DNA from 4 places in the Streptomyces sp. NPDC044044 genome. Region 4 is predicted to be linked to each of the others. Evidence: riboswitches for the same ligand, from Rfam matches in the RefSeq annotation. Region 4 holds a riboswitch; each other region holds the start of a gene.

Region 1 (3,639 bases), on a different contig from region 4:
GGGCCCGACACCGAGGTCGGCCTCAATCACCTGCGGGACCGGCTGAAGCTGGAGCTTCCGCAGACGGAGAGGTTCACGCGCGCGCAGCGGCCCGAGGGGACGGACGACCTGTTCGTGGCCTGGGAGACGCTGACGCACGCCGAGAACGCGTGAGCGGCGGGCTCCGTTCGCCGGTGGTTCTCAACCGGTTCGCTTTCACTCCCCCTGATGGCGTAGAGTTGCATTCAACGGCGCGGGGTGGAGCAGCTCGGTAGCTCGCTGGGCTCATAACCCAGAGGTCGCAGGTTCAAATCCTGTCCCCGCTACTAAAGACCGAAGGCCCGGATCCAGAAATGGATCCGGGCCTTCGGCGTTTTCCCCGTCGTTCCCTCGTTGCTCTCTCGTCGCTCCCTCGTCACTCCGTCGGCCCACACCGGTCGCCCCGCGCCGCCGCTTTGGGAACCCTGGTTGAGCGTGGTCATGGATCTGGTCCTGGCCGCGGGATTCGGCAGGAGAAGACCGGTGGGGCTGCGAGGAGGAAGTGGTGGGGGCGAGGCTCCCGATGTCCGGCATGAGCGGGCGCTCGTGCGGGCCCTTCCGCTGCTGCTCATCGTCGCCGGGGTCGTCTACGACATCGCGACCCCGCCCGCCTTCACCGCCGCGCCCCTCTTCACCGCCGCCCCGCTCATCGCGGCCCCCTTCTACTCGCTGATCAGCACCACCCTCATCGGCGCCGGCTCCTGCGCGGCCGTGCTCGCCCTGCACTTCAAGACCAACACCACCACCGACGTCGAAGCCGTCACCGAACTGATCACGGTGACGACCGTCGCCGTGCTCGCCGTCGTCATCAACCGCGTCCAGCGCCGCAGCGACAAACAGCTCGCCTCCGCCCGCTCCATCGCCGAGGCCGCCCAGCGCGCCGTGCTGCCGCAGCCGGACCCCCGGATCGGCGGTCTCGACGTCGCGGCGCGGTACGAGGCCGCTGAGGCCGACGCGTTCATCGGGGGCGATCTGTACGCCGTGCAGGACACCCCGCACGGCGTGCGCGTCATCGTCGGTGACGTACGGGGCAAGGGGATGGGCGCGGTGGCGGCCGTCGCCGTCGTCATCGGGGCGTTCCGGGAGGCCGCCGAGCAGGAGGCCACGCTGGAGGCGGTGGCCCAGCGGCTGGAGCGTGCTCTTGCGCGCGAGGGCACGCGGCGCGACGGGCTCGACGCCTTCGAGGGGTTCACCACCGCCGTCCTGGCGGAGATCTCGCACGGCGACGGTCTCGTGCGCCTCATCAACCGCGGGCACCCGGGACCGCTGCTCCTGCGCGGCGACGGGCGGCTGTGCGTGCTGTCCGCGACCGAGCCCGCGCTGCCGCTGGGGATGGGCGATCTTGGTGCCTGGCCGGACCGTGCGGACGAGACGGAGTTCCCGCCGGGGGCGATGCTGCTCCTGTACACCGACGGGCTCTCCGAGGCGCGTGACAGCCGGGGCGAGTTCTACGACGCGGCCACCCGGCTCGGGGGCCGCATCTTCCCCGGACCCAACGGCCCGGACGCCCTCCTCGCCACGCTCACCGAAGAGGTGCGCAGGCACACCGGGGGCGGCACGACCGACGACATGGCGCTGCTCGCGGTGCGGCGGCCGTTGGTGACGGGCGATGCGGGGACCGAGGGCGGGGTCGACGCGGAGATCGATGTCACCGGCCGTGACTGAAGAACACCACTCCGCATAACAACTGACGTACTGTCAAGGAAGTGTGAAGCTCCGGTGTGTGAAGAAGTGGCGTCAACTCGCCCCGTTCCGCACCCCCGTGTCCCGTTAAGTACGGGCCAAAGGCGTTAACGATCAGTCGGAACGGCTTGGAATACGGCCCCGCTGTCTATTAACGTTCGATAACGCAGCGCGGTCGTCCCAGCCGTCACTCGAGTCGGCTCCGCGCGCACGCGCCTAATCCCGAAAGGGAGCCGGGGAACCACTAATTGGGGTGAATCGGGCATCTGTGCATCCGTGCCAGGTGTTCGTAGGAGACCTTCCTGCTCCGAACCCGTCAGCTAACCCGGTAGGCGAGAAGGAAGGAAAGGAGTGCGCCCCAGTGGCGTCCAACCGCCCTGCCCCCCAAGGCGCGTACGTACCGAATGACGACGACTTCGGTGGGTACGAAGACAGTTCCTGGGAGGAATGGAATCCCACCGAGGAGTCCATTCGCCCCGTCCGCGGCAGGCACCGCGTCCACAAGCGGGGCGGTGGCGGGCTCGCCCGCAGCTCCACAGTTCTCGGCGTAGGCGTCATCGCCGCAGTCGGCGCGGGCGGCATCGCCACCGCGCAGGGCGGCAAGCCCCCGGTCTCCATCGAGATGCCGGACCTCTCGGCCGTCACGGACTCGCTGCCGGAGGCCAAGTCGCTTCCGGGCGTGGGGTCCTTGATATCCGACGACTCCTCCGACTCCGCCGCCGCGGACGGCGGCGTGATCGTCGCCGCCGCGCCCCTGAGCGCCGCCGGGGTCAGCACCGCCGACGCCGAGCAGGGCACCACGGACGCCGGAGAGGCACTGCGGGCCCGCATCATGGAGCAGGCCGAGAACCAGCAGGACCAGGCGGACGACGCGGTCCAGAAGGCGGCCGAGGAAGCCGCCGTCAAGCAGGCCGCCGAACAGGCCGCCGCCAAGCAGACCGCGGCCGAGAAGAAGATCGCCGCCGAGAAGGCCGCCGCGAAGAAGAAGGCCGAGGCGGAGGCCAAGCGCAAGGCCGAGGCGGAGCGCCTGGCCAAGCTCGCGAAGAGCTACACCCTCCCCGTCGCCTCGTACACGCTCACCGGCACCTTCGGTCAGCCCGGCTCCATGTGGTCCTCCGGCTACCACACCGGCCTGGACTTCGCCGCTCCGACGGGCACGCCCATCAAGGCCATCCACTCCGGCACCATCAAGGAGGCCGGCTGGGCGGGGGCGTACGGCTACCGCACGATCCTCGAACTCGACGACGGCACCGAGCTGTGGTTCTGCCACCAGTCCTCGATGAACGTCAGCGCGGGCCAGAAGGTCACCACCGGCGAGACCATCGGCCGCGTCGGCGCGACCGGCAACGTCACCGGCGCGCACCTCCACCTGGAGGTCCACCCGGGCGGCGACTCCACCGGGGTCGACCCGGCGGCGTGGCTGCGCGGCAAGGGCCAGTCCCTCTGAGGAAGCCCCAGAACCCCGGCGGTCCTGGCGACAACCCCCCGACGCCAGGGCTGCCGGTTCGGCATGCCCGCTCCTCCCCGTGCCCGGGTCGCTCGACGGAATTCCGCGGTCCGCAAGGGCGTTGATCCCCGTATGACTTCTCTCCGCAAGCTTGGCTCGTCCGACCTCGAGGTCTTCCCGCTCGCCCTGGGCGGCAACGTCTTCGGCTGGACGGCCGACGAGGCGCAGTCCTTCACCGTGCTCGACGCCTACACCGCCGCCGGCGGCAACTTCATCGACACCGCCGACGTCTACTCGGCCTGGGTGCCCGGCAACAAGGGCGGGGAGTCCGAGACCGTCATCGGCAACTGGCTCGCCGCGCGCGGCAACCGCTCCGACGTCGTACTCGCCACCAAGGTCGGCGCCCACCCCGACTACAAGGGCCTGTCCGCGAACACCATCAAGTCCGGTGCCGAGGAGTCGCTGCGCCGCCTGCGCACCGACTACATCGA
Region 2 (3,639 bases), on a different contig from region 4:
AGGCGCGACTGGTACATCGCGTACGCCTGGGCGAGGGTCCGCTCGAAGCCGTCGGCGGCCTGACCGGCGAAGGTCTCCTCGTCGATCAGCTCGTTCTTCAGGTTCGAGATCTTGGCACTGAAGGACTTCGGCGGGAACTTCTTCGGGTCGATGTCCAGGTCGCGGCAGACCAGTGCCATCAGGCGCTTGGAGTCGGCGGCGTCGTAGATCGAGAAGGATGAGGTGAAGCCGATCGTCTTCGACTCGCGGCGCAGTATCCGCACGCACGCGCTGTGGAAGGTCGACACCCACATCGCGTTGGCCCGCGGCCCGACGAGCTGCTCGACGCGCTCCTTCATCTCGCCCGCGGCCTTGTTCGTGAACGTGATCGCCAGGATCTGCCCCGGGTGCACGTGCCGCTCGGCCAGGAGATACGCGATGCGGTGCGTGAGGACCCGGGTCTTGCCCGAGCCCGCGCCCGCGACGATGAGCAGCGGGGTGTCCGCGTGCACGACGGCCGCGCGCTGGTTCTCGTTCAGTCCGTCGAGCAGGGCCGCCGGGTCGAGCACGGGGCGCGGGGCACCTCCGCGATAGTGCGCGTCCCGGGGCGCGGGCGCGTCGAACTTCCCGTCGAACAGATCATCCGGAATGGATTCCGGGGCACTGTCCTCGGGCGGCGGCGGGTGCTCTTCCTCCGAAGCCCGCGAGGGCTTGAGGTCCGCCAGGAAGCTGTCATCAAAGAGGCTGCTCATCGCCTCCCGAGTCTAGGCGGCCCCACTGACAACCCGCCCCGGGTTCCGGCCACGTCACTGCACCTACGCCCCGAGCGCGGACGGTCACGCTCCGCCATGGCACGGCGTGCCCGCGTCAAGAGCTTCGTAAAGTAACGAAAATGTATCGGGCATATCGAACATCAACCTTCACACGGACCACACGAGTTGGCTAGCGTGCTCCGCAGGCCGCTCGTACTCCCACCGGCGAACCCCGCCGGGAACGGGTGGCCTCCGCCGAGTTCGATCTCCTCGGAGCCGGGGACCCACGATGAACTTGGGGTGAATCGGTCCCGTACGAAGTACGGGACTGTAGGGCAACCTTCCGGAACCATCCGCCCGAACCCGACAGCTAACCCGGTAGGCGGTCTACGGAAGGAGTCGCCTCCCTTGGCGTCGCACCGCAAGCCGCGGACCCGCATTGCCGGCCTACGCGCCACTCCCGCCCTCGGCATCACGACGGCGGCCCTCACCTCCGTGGCCCTCCTGTCACAGAGCGCGCAAGCCGCACCGTCCGCGCCGCAGAAGCCCAGCCTCGAAGAGGTCCAGAAAAAGGTCGACGACCTCTACCACCAGGCGGGCGTGGCCACGCAGAAGTACAACTCGGCCAAGGAGCGCACCGACAAGCAGCGCAAGAAGGTCGACACCCTTCTCGACGACGTGGCCAAGCGCGCCGACAAGCTGAACGAGGCCCGCCAGGAGCTGGGCGCGTTCGCCGCCGCCCAGTACCGCACCGGCGCCGTCTCCGAGACCGCCACAATGATGCTCGCCGACGACCCGCAGGGGTACTTCGACCAGAATCACCTGTCGGACCGGCTGACCGCGCGCCAGAAGAAGGCGGTCGACGACTACCAGACCGAGCAGGCCTCGGCGACGAAGCAGCGCGCCAAGGCCACCAAGAGCCTGGAGACGCTGAGCGACTCGCGGGACGACCTCAGGACGAGCAAGCAGACCGTCCAGAAGAAGCTGGGCCAGGCGCGCACGATGCTCTCGGAGCTGACCGCCGAGGAGAAGGCGCGGCTCGCGGCGATCGAGAAGAAGAAGGAAGAAGAGGCCAAGCGCAAGGCCGCCGAGCTGGCCCGCAAGCAGGAGGCCGAGGCGGAGGCCAAGCGCAAGGCGGCGGAAGAGGCCGCGGCGAAGGAGCGCGAGGAGAACAAGGAGACCCCGGACTCCGGCACCGGCACCGGCTCCGGCACGGGTTCCGGCTCCGGCTCCGGCTCCGGCGACACGGACAGCGGTTACGCGACGAAGGCCGCGAAGGTCATCAACTTCGCGGAGGCGCAGATCGGCAAGCCGTACGTGTGGGGCGCCACCGGCCCCGACTCCTACGACTGCTCCGGGCTCACCCAGGACGCGTGGAAGGCCGCGGGGATCTCCCTGCCGCGTACTACGTGGGACCAGGTGAAGGTCGGCACGACCGTGAAGACCGCCGACGCAAAGCCGGGTGACCTGGTCTTCTTCTACGACGACATCAGCCACGTAGGGATCTACATCGGCGACGGCAAGATGATCCACGCCCCGAAGCCGGGCGCGAACGTCCGCGTCGAGTCGATCTACTACATGCCGATCCACAGCGTGGTGCGGCCCGCGTAACCGTCATTCGAGACGCCGCAAGACGCCACACACGAGAAAACGGCCCTCCACGCGCGCGTGGAGGGCCGTTTTCCGTGCTTCTGCGGGTCGGCTCAGGTCCACAGCACCGCGATGAAGATGTTCGCGACGGTCAGCAGCCCGACGGCGCCGAACATCCCCTTGTCCACCTTCTCCTCATCCCGTTTCACATAGACGAGCGCGAGGATCACGATCAGCACGGCCATCTTGATGCCGATCTTGACGTTGTTGACCGGGTTGTCGTCCGCCTGGTTGAGGCCCACCAGGATGACGCCCGTGACGAGCATCGTCAGCGCGCCGTGCAGCATCGCCGGGTTGAAGCGGGCCGTGCCCTGGCCCATCTGCTTCATCTGAGTGAGGAAGCCGCCCAGGAGGGAGGCGATGCCGATGATGTGCAGGCCGACGAAGAGATGGGTGAGAACGTCCATGGTTCCGGAGCCTAGCCGGGGCCTTATCACCACTCCGTAGCCAGGTGGGCCACAAGCGCCGCATCGGTCACACGCATACGCGAAGGACGTGCGGTCTGACGAATGACGCAGTCACATACGGTCACCTTCCATAACACTTCCGTCAGTTGCACGCATTCCGTCACCAACCCGTGACGCCCAGGTTTAGCGTCCTTCGTCAGGTGCCCGGCTCCCCACCGCCGCCCGGACCAGGGGCGGCAGTCGGACACCACCGCCGAGAATCCGGCGGCGGTCCGCTCCCCCTGTGCGGGCCGCCGCCGGAACCTTAAGGAGCCCCCTTCGTGGCAGCGCACCGCAAGCCCAAACAGCGCTCGCTCAGTGGCCATACGGCCCGCACCGCCGCCACCATCGCCCTCGCCGGGGCCGCAACAGCCACCGCCTTCGACGGAACGGGACACGCCGACCCGCGGCTCAGCCCGGCCGAGGTGAAGTCCAAGGTCGACGCGCTCTACCGCGAGGCGGAGATCGCCACCGAGAAGTACAACGGCGCCAAGGAGAAGGCCGAGAGCGCCGAGAAGTCGCTGGGCGAGCTGCGCGACGAGGCGGCCCGCAAGACGCAGAAGCTCAACTCGGCGCGCGAGGGCCTCGGTTCGATCGCCGCGGCGCAGTACCGCAGCGGCGGCATCGACCCGGCCGTCCAGCTCGCGCTCTCCTCCGACCCCGACCAGTACCTCGAGCGCGCCGCGCTCGCCGACCGGGCGGACAGCCGCCAGGCCGCGGCCGTCACCGGCGTGCGGAAGCAGCTGCAGGGGATCGACCAGCTGCACACCGAGGCCGACGACACCCTCGCGCACCTCAAGTCGCGCCAGGCG
Region 3 (3,639 bases), on a different contig from region 4:
GCCCCGCGGTGGTGGCGGACCAGGAGCGCGGTGCCCGCCTCGCGTTCGAGCTTGGCCAGCTGCTGGGAGAGGGCGGGCACGGTGTAGCCGAGGCGCTCGGCGGCGCGAGTGATCGACCCGGCCTCGGAGACCGCCACCAGTGCGGCGAGCCGCGTCGGGTCGTACATGGTGTCTCCCGGTGCAGGAGCCGACGGGCGGTGGGGGCTGTCCGCCGGCGTGGGGCTAAACGCCTGCTTTAGGCAGATCCAGGATATTCCACATACCCGCTGAAGGCAGAAGAACGGCAGGCTGGCGGCCATGGACGCTCAACTGGTCGCCTTCACGGGAGTCGCCGCGGGCATGGTCGCCATGCCGGGGGCCGACTTCGCCGTCGTGGTGCGCAACTCCCTCGCCTCCCGCCGCGCCGGGGTCACCTGCGCGATCGGTGTCGCGGGCGGGCTCCTGGTGCACACGGCGCTCGCGGTGGCCGGGGTCGCCGCGGTCCTCACGGCGGTTCCCACGCTGTTCCGGGCGCTGCAGGTCCTCGGCGGTGCCTATGTGCTGTACCTCGGGTATCGCGCGCTGCGGTCGGCGGCGCGGCCCCTGGCGAGTTCCGGTGCGCCGGACGGCGCGGAACAGCCCGCGGCCGGGGGCAGCCTGCGGCAGGGGTTCCTCACCAACGCCCTCAACCCCAAGGCGCCGATCACCTTCCTCAGCGTCCTGCCCCAGTTCGTGCCCGCGGGCAGCCCCGCGATGCCCAGGACACTGCTGCTCGCGTCGATCATCGTGGTCCTGGCCCTGGTGTGGTTCCCGGTCGTCGCGCTCCTGGTGGACCGTCTTGGCCGCCGGCTGCGCAGGCCGCGTACGGCCCGCGCGATCGAGGGCGGCACAGGCGTCGCGCTGAGCGTCCTCGGCCTGGTGCTCCTCACCGAGGCCCTGATGGCCTGACGCCGTCCGACGCGCCGGTGTCCGGTTCCGGGTCCCGGCCCTTGTCCGCGCCGCGCACCAGAACGGGAAGCAGGCCCCACAGGCCCGCGCACACCACCAGCGTGCCCGCGCTCGCGATGATCCCGCCGGTGCGGCCCACGGCCACGTCCACGACCAGAAGTACGGAACCGGCGAGCGCGAACACCAGGACCGCCATGCCGATGCCGGCGAGACGGGACGACACCCGCACGATCCGCGGCTTGGAGTGCTGCCCGAACAGCGACCTGTGCACGGCGGCCGGCGCGGTGAACAGCGCGGCGGACAGGACCGCGAGCAGCAGCGTGGTCACGTACGTGGTGCGCTGCACCGTGTCGAGCGAGGTGAAGCGCTCGGTGAAGGCGAGCGTCAGCAGGAACGCGAAGAGGATCTGCACCCCGGCCTGCGTGACGCGCAGTTCCTGGAGGATCTCGGAGAAGTTCCGGTCGGCGCGTTCGAGCGTCGTCTCGTTGCGGGCGTCGGAGGACTCACCCGTGGAGCGGGCACCGTTGTTTTCGGACATGGCGACCGAGTATCCGCGTCGACGCGCTCCCCGCCCGTCGGGCGCGCCGACCGGAGGGCCGGTCGAGCGGCGGCAGCGGCCGTGCGGCCACCGCCGCCGCCCTCCGACAGGTCTGCGGTCGACGGTCAGTGGCGGGCTGTCAGCGCACCCGGCCGTACGAGACGCTCTTCGTCCAGATCTTCTCGAGGCGCACGACGGTCCCCCTCTTGGGCGCGTGCCAGATCTTGCCCTTCCCGGCGTAGATGCCGACGTGGTAGACGCTCCGGCCGGAGTGGAAGAAGACCAGGTCGCCGCGGGATCGCTTCGACGCCGAGACGTGGCGGGTCTTGTTGTACTGCTGCGCGGCGGTGCGCGGCAGCTTCTTGCCCGTGCGCTTGAACGAGTAGAGCGTCAGGCCCGAGCAGTCGAACCGGTGTGGCCCCACGGCTCCGTAGCCGTACGGAGAGCCCTTCTTGGAGGCAGCGATCTTGAGCGCCTTGGTCCCGTGTGTCGCGGCCTCTGCTTCCGACGTGAGCCCGGGGGCCACGAGGGTGCCGCCTACGACGGCGAGCGTGAGGGCCGATACGGAACCGGCCCTGGTGAGCAGCGACGGAACATGATTCAGCGCGGTCATGCGCAACCCTTCGTCAACCGCCTGTGAAGGATGACCTGTCGGATTCGGGCTGGCGAAGTTGCCCGGCCGCGGTGTGCGGCTTCACCCCAAGGGTCGGCGTCCGGACCTTCCGGACCGACCCGTCATGCCTGGGTCCTCCACTCCTGCCGATGCACCGATGTCGACCGGTCATCCGGGCGGCGGCAGGACTCGGCGTCCGCCCGGACCGCCCCGCCGCTGTGGCGGGGGCTTGTCGTCGGAAGGGATCTTGACCCGTCAAGGGGTGGAATTCCGAGCCGAAACGGCGTTTTGTGAGGCTCCTCACGGCTGAACCGTTCGGGTGGACAAGGTCGGATTCGGGATCGGGAGGCGTCACCAGGCGATCGTTCGACCAGCACCGGAACGAGTAATTCCGGCCATCGCGTACACCTCTGACGCAACTGAAGACGTCTCAAATAATGACGATTGTCTACGCCGAACGAGGTAGCCCGTTTGGTTCGTTTGAGACCGGACCCGGGCGCTTCGGGATTTGGCAGCGGGGGTGACGGGTGCTCAGGATGCCGACGGGGGTGGCACGGTGACCCGGCCCGCGCGACGCTCCCCGTCGAGCACACGCAGCGCTCGTGCCAACGTCGGGGCGTGCACGGCGCTCTCGCCCCGCTGGTGCATGAGCGTCAGTGCGTCCCGCAGGGCGGTCGCGCTGCCGACCAGGGCCTGGGCGGCGCGCAGTCCGCCGTAGGTGTCCGAGGCGCGGGCGGGGTTGATCCGGCCCACCAGGTCGACCACTTCGAGATACCGGTCGATCAACTCGCCCTCGGCGCGGGTGAGTGCGGGCAGTGGGGGAAGTTCGGGTGGCAGCATCGGCTGATCACCGTGCGTCCGGGGCGCGGAGGGACGACTTGCGGCTCGTGATGAGCCTGTCCACCAGGCCGTAGTCGACTGCCTCGGTGGCGCTGAGGATCTTGTACCGCTCGATGTCGGCCGCGACGCGTTGTGGGCTCTGGCCGGTGTGTTGGACCAGCAGCCTCTCCAGGGCGGCGCGGGTGCGCAGGAGTTCGTCGGCCTGGATCGCCAAGTCGGTCGCCTGGCCCTGGATCGGCTCGGCGAGCGACGGCTGATGGATCAACACGCGGGAGCCGGGCAGCGCGAACCGCTTGCCGGGTGTGCCCGCGGCAAGGAGGACGGCCGCCGCCGACGCCGCCTGCCCCAGGCAGGTCGTCTCCACGTCGCAGGTGACGAACTGAATCGTGTCGTAGATCGCCGTCATCGCACTGAACGAGCCGCCGGGGGAGTTGATGTAGAGCGCGATGTCGCGGTCCGGCGCCGCGTGTTCGAGGTGCATGAACTGCGCCATCACGTCGTTGGCCGAGGTGTCGTCGATCGGCGTGCCCAGGAAGACGATGCGTTCCTCCAGCAGCTTCGAGTACGGGTCGAGGGTCCGGCGCCCCGCGCTGGTGCGCTCGGTGAACTCGGGCAGGACATGGCGGGCGATGGGTCGGTTCATGGCGCGTCTCTCCTCTGCCGGGGGCCGGCTGCTCCCCAAGGGCGTCTGTAAAAAATGTACAGGACGTACGTAACCTCG
Region 4 (3,639 bases):
TACTCATACGCCGAAGGGCCCGCCCGAATTAGGGCGGGCCCTTCGGCGTTTCTGCTTCTGCATTCAGCGAATACCAAGGACTCTCGCCGCATTCGGGCAGCAGGAATAATCCCCCGCCGAATAACACTTCTTTGTATACGGCGCCTCTGTTAATGCCGGAGGCCCACTGTGTTTACGGCATGTTGCGAATCCCTCACACGATCGCGATCGCGATCGCGGTCGCGGTCGCGACCTCGATCACCCCGTGAGGGATGGCGCAGCCGGTGCGCGGCCGTCGCCCGCTCCGTGTGGGCCGCGGTGAGCGACCTGGCCCGTTCCGCGTCCCCGCGCGCCACCGCGTCGACGATCGCGGCGTGCTCCGCCCAGGCCTCCACGGGAGCGACCGACGTCTCGACCACGTACATCCAGGCGATCTTGTGCCGGAGCTGGGTGAGCAGCGCCGTCAGGCCCGGACTGCCGGACGACTGGGCGAGCGTCTCGTGGAACCAGCCGCCCAGCGAACGCAGATCCTCGCTCTGACCGCGCCTGGAGCGCTCCTGGCCCAGCCTGACGAGGCCGCGCAGGACCTTCAGGTGCGCCTCCGTGCGGCGCTGCGCGGCGCGGGCGGCGCCCAGCGGCTCCAGGAGCGTGCGGATCTCCAGGAGGTCGGCCGCCTCCTGTTCGGTCGGCTCGGCGACGCACGCGCCCGCGTGGCGGCGTGTGACGACGAAGCCCTCGGCCTCCAGGGTGCGCAGGGCCTCGCGCACGGGGACGCGGGAGACTCCATAGCGGCGGGCGAGCAGTTCCTCGGTGAGCCGGCCACCCCGTTCGTAGACACCGGAGACGATGTCGTCCCGGATGGCCGTGCACACCGAGTGCGCGGGAATGCGCATGACCTGACCTCCGCCTTAATCCCCGCGAAACGCGGTCGATCGACGCCTTTTCAGTGACTCTATTGCAGAGCGGCTGAATTTCCGACGGTCGGCCGAAATCCATGGATACTTTTGGCCAAAGGCGAGGCGGGAACGGCGAAAGCCCCGGCTCTCGACGAGCCGGGGCTTTCGGTGAATCAGTTGCGCTTCGTGCGACTGCCTGGGTCCGGACCGGATCAGACGTTGACGTCGTGCGAGCGGAGGTAGGCGATCGGGTCGATGTCCGTGCCGTAGTCCTCGCCGGTGCGGGCCTCGAAGTGCAGGTGCGGGCCGCTGGAGTTGCCGGTGGAGCCGGAGAGGCCTATCTGCTGGCCCGGAGTGACCGCCTGGCCGACGGTGACACCGAGGGACGACATGTGGCCGTACTGGGTGTACGTGCCGTCGTTCATCTTGATGACCACGTTGTTGCCGTAGGCGCCGCCCCAGCCGGCCTCGACGACGGTGCCGGAGCCGACCGCGTGGACCGAGGTGCCGGACGCGGCGTGGAAGTCGATGCCGGTGTGGCTGCCGGAGGACCACATGGCGCCACCGGTCTGGTAGCCCGTGGAGACGTACGAGCCGGTGATCGGGGAGACGTAGCTGTTGAGGCGCTTGCGCTCGGCCTCGCGAGCGGCGCGCTCCTTGGCCTCGCGCTCCTTCTTGGCCTTGGCCTTCGCCTCGGCCTCCGCCTTGCGCTTGGCCTCCGCGGCCTTCTTCTTGGCGGCCTCTTCGGCCTTCTTGGCGGCTGCGGCGTCGTCGGCGGCCTGCTGCTGGGCAGCGGCCTGCGCGTCGATGCTCTGGGCGAGCGTGTCGCCGACGGAGATCGCCTGGGTGAGGCCGGTGTGCTCAAGGGCCGCGTCGTCGGCGGCGAGCGCCGGAGCGGCCAGGCCTCCGATGACACCGGTGGTGGTGAGGGCTGCGACGCCCGCCACGTTCGCGGTGGTACGCGTGAGGCGGCTCGGGCGACGGTGCTTCCCGGTGGCACGGGTGAACGCCATGAAGCGGCTGATCCTTTCCTTCCTTCTCGCCTACCGGGTTAGCTGACGGGTTCGGAGCAGGAAGGTCTCCTACGAGTCCCTCGCCTCGCGGCAAGGTGCCCGATTCACCCCAAGGGGACATGTGGGTCCCCGGCTCCCCTGGCTCGCGCCGTACGGGGACTCGGCGATGACTGTCCGGTGCCGCGGGTGCGGCGTACTGCATGACGAACAGCCGGACCGAACGCTAAGCGGGGCATCTTTCAATCGACAAACGGATCAACACTTTTGTAGCGCACGCCACAGGTCAGACACGTAACCTCCATACCAATTCGGACATATGAGGACCCCAGGGGCCAATTTCGGCCACTGGGGTCCCGATATGTCCTGACTGTCACTCAGGCCGCGCTCAGCCCGTGACCACACTCACTTCACCGATGCCGAGCGCCCTGACGGGCTCCTCGATCTGCGCGGCGTCACCGACGAGCACCGTCACCAGCCGGTCCACGGGGAAGGCGCTCACCACGGCGGCGGTGGCCTCCACGGTGCCGGTCGCGGCCAACTGGCGGTAGAGCTGCGCCTGGAAGTCGTCCGGCAGGTGCTGCTCGACCTGGTCGGCGAGGGTGGCCGCGACGGACGCCGCCATCTCGTACTTGAGCGGGGCCACGCCCACCAGGTTCTGCACGGCGACATCGCGCTCGGCGTCCGTGAGGCCGTCGGCGGCGAGGGTGCGCAGGACCTTCCACAGGTCGTCGAGGGCCGGACCCGTGGACTCCGTGTCCACGGAGCCGCTGATGGCGAGCATCGCGGCGCCGCTGCCGTCCGGGGTGGAACGCAGGACCTGGGCGAACGACCGCACTCCGTAGGTGTATCCCTTCTCCTCGCGCAGGACGCGGTCCAGGCGCGAGGTGAGGGTGCCGCCCAGGCAGTACGTGCCGAGCACCTGCGCGGGCCAGACGCGGTCGTGCCGGTCCGGTCCCACGCGGCCGATGAGCAGCTGCGTCTGGACGGCGCCGGGGCGGTCCACGATGACGACACGCCCGGTGTCGTCGGCGGTCACCGGGGGCACCGGGCGCGGCTCGGCGGTGCCGCCCGTCCAGGAGCCGACGGTGTCGGCGAGGACGGCGTCCAGGTCGACGCCGGTCAGGTCGCCCACGACGACGGCGGTCGCCGTGGCGGGACGCACATGCTTCTCGTAGAAGATGCGCACCGCCGCCGAGTCGATGGCCGTGACCGTCTCCTCGGTGCCCTGGCGGGGACGCGACATGCGCGAGGTGGCCGGGAACAGCTGCCGGGAGAGCTCCTTGGCGGCGCGGCGCCCCGGGTTGGCGGCCTCGTGCGGGATCTCGTCGAGGCGGTTGCGTACGAGGCGTTCGATCTCGCTGTCCGCGAACGCGGGGGCGCGCAGGGCGTCGGAAAGCAGGCCGAGCGCCTTCGGGAGGCGGGAGACCGGGACTTCGAGGGAGACGCGGACGCCGGGGTGGTCGGCGTGCGCGTCCATGCTGGCGCCGCAGCGGTCGAGTTCGGCGGCGAAGTCCTCGGCGGAGTGCTTGTCGGTGCCTTCGTTGAAGGCCCTCGCCATGATCGTGGCGACGCCGTCGAGGCCCGCGGGCTCGGCGTCGAGCGGCGCCTCCAGGTGGATCTCCACGGCGACGACCTGCTGGCCGGGGCGGTGGCAGCGCAGCACGGTGAGGCCGTTGTCCAGGGTGGCGCGCTCGGGCGCGGGGAAGGCCCACGGCCGTGCGGTGCCCGCCTGGGGCTGCGGGTGGAACTGC

Evidence for each region. Region 4 has a riboswitch for cyclic di-AMP ahead of AC07AG_RS36540 (M23 family metallopeptidase). Riboswitches for the same ligand answer to the same signal wherever they lie in the genome.
Region 1: it holds a riboswitch for cyclic di-AMP, as region 4 does, so the genes downstream of both, AC07AG_RS42360 (M23 family metallopeptidase) here and AC07AG_RS36540 (M23 family metallopeptidase) in region 4, are expected to answer to the same signal.
Region 2: it holds a riboswitch for cyclic di-AMP, as region 4 does, so the genes downstream of both, AC07AG_RS11595 (C40 family peptidase) here and AC07AG_RS36540 (M23 family metallopeptidase) in region 4, are expected to answer to the same signal.
Region 3: it holds a riboswitch for cyclic di-AMP, as region 4 does, so the genes downstream of both, AC07AG_RS01070 (C40 family peptidase) here and AC07AG_RS36540 (M23 family metallopeptidase) in region 4, are expected to answer to the same signal.

What each region holds. Positions count from the first base shown of each region.
Region 1 is NZ_JBWKFG010000020.1:3,123-6,761, forward strand. Features, by position in the region: gene AC07AG_RS42345 (alginate lyase family protein) at 1-153, shown strand, start outside; tRNA gene AC07AG_RS42350 (tRNA-Met) at 232-305, shown strand; gene AC07AG_RS42355 (PP2C family protein-serine/threonine phosphatase) at 460-1,683, shown strand; cyclic di-AMP (ydaO/yuaA leader) riboswitch at 1,905-2,051, shown strand; gene AC07AG_RS42360 (M23 family metallopeptidase) at 2,063-3,148, shown strand; gene AC07AG_RS42365 (aldo/keto reductase) at 3,281-3,639, shown strand, end outside.
Region 2 is NZ_JBWKFG010000003.1:141,959-145,597, reverse strand. Features, by position in the region: gene AC07AG_RS11600 (ATP-dependent DNA helicase) at 1-731, opposite strand, end outside; cyclic di-AMP (ydaO/yuaA leader) riboswitch at 975-1,131, shown strand; gene AC07AG_RS11595 (C40 family peptidase) at 1,140-2,342, shown strand; gene AC07AG_RS11590 (hypothetical protein) at 2,435-2,788, opposite strand; gene AC07AG_RS11585 (C40 family peptidase) at 3,109-3,639, shown strand, end outside.
Region 3 is NZ_JBWKFG010000001.1:227,924-231,562, forward strand. Features, by position in the region: gene AC07AG_RS01055 (LysR family transcriptional regulator) at 1-167, opposite strand, end outside; gene AC07AG_RS01060 (LysE family translocator) at 298-927, shown strand; gene AC07AG_RS01065 (DUF6328 family protein) at 905-1,465, opposite strand; gene AC07AG_RS01070 (C40 family peptidase) at 1,605-2,078, opposite strand; cyclic di-AMP (ydaO/yuaA leader) riboswitch at 2,082-2,245, opposite strand; gene AC07AG_RS01075 (hypothetical protein) at 2,610-2,918, opposite strand; gene AC07AG_RS01080 (ATP-dependent Clp protease proteolytic subunit) at 2,926-3,561, opposite strand.
Region 4 is NZ_JBWKFG010000011.1:125,277-128,915, reverse strand. Features, by position in the region: gene AC07AG_RS36545 (GntR family transcriptional regulator) at 150-872, opposite strand; gene AC07AG_RS36540 (M23 family metallopeptidase) at 1,088-1,888, opposite strand; cyclic di-AMP (ydaO/yuaA leader) riboswitch at 1,902-2,064, opposite strand; gene AC07AG_RS36535 (M16 family metallopeptidase) at 2,274-3,639, opposite strand, start outside.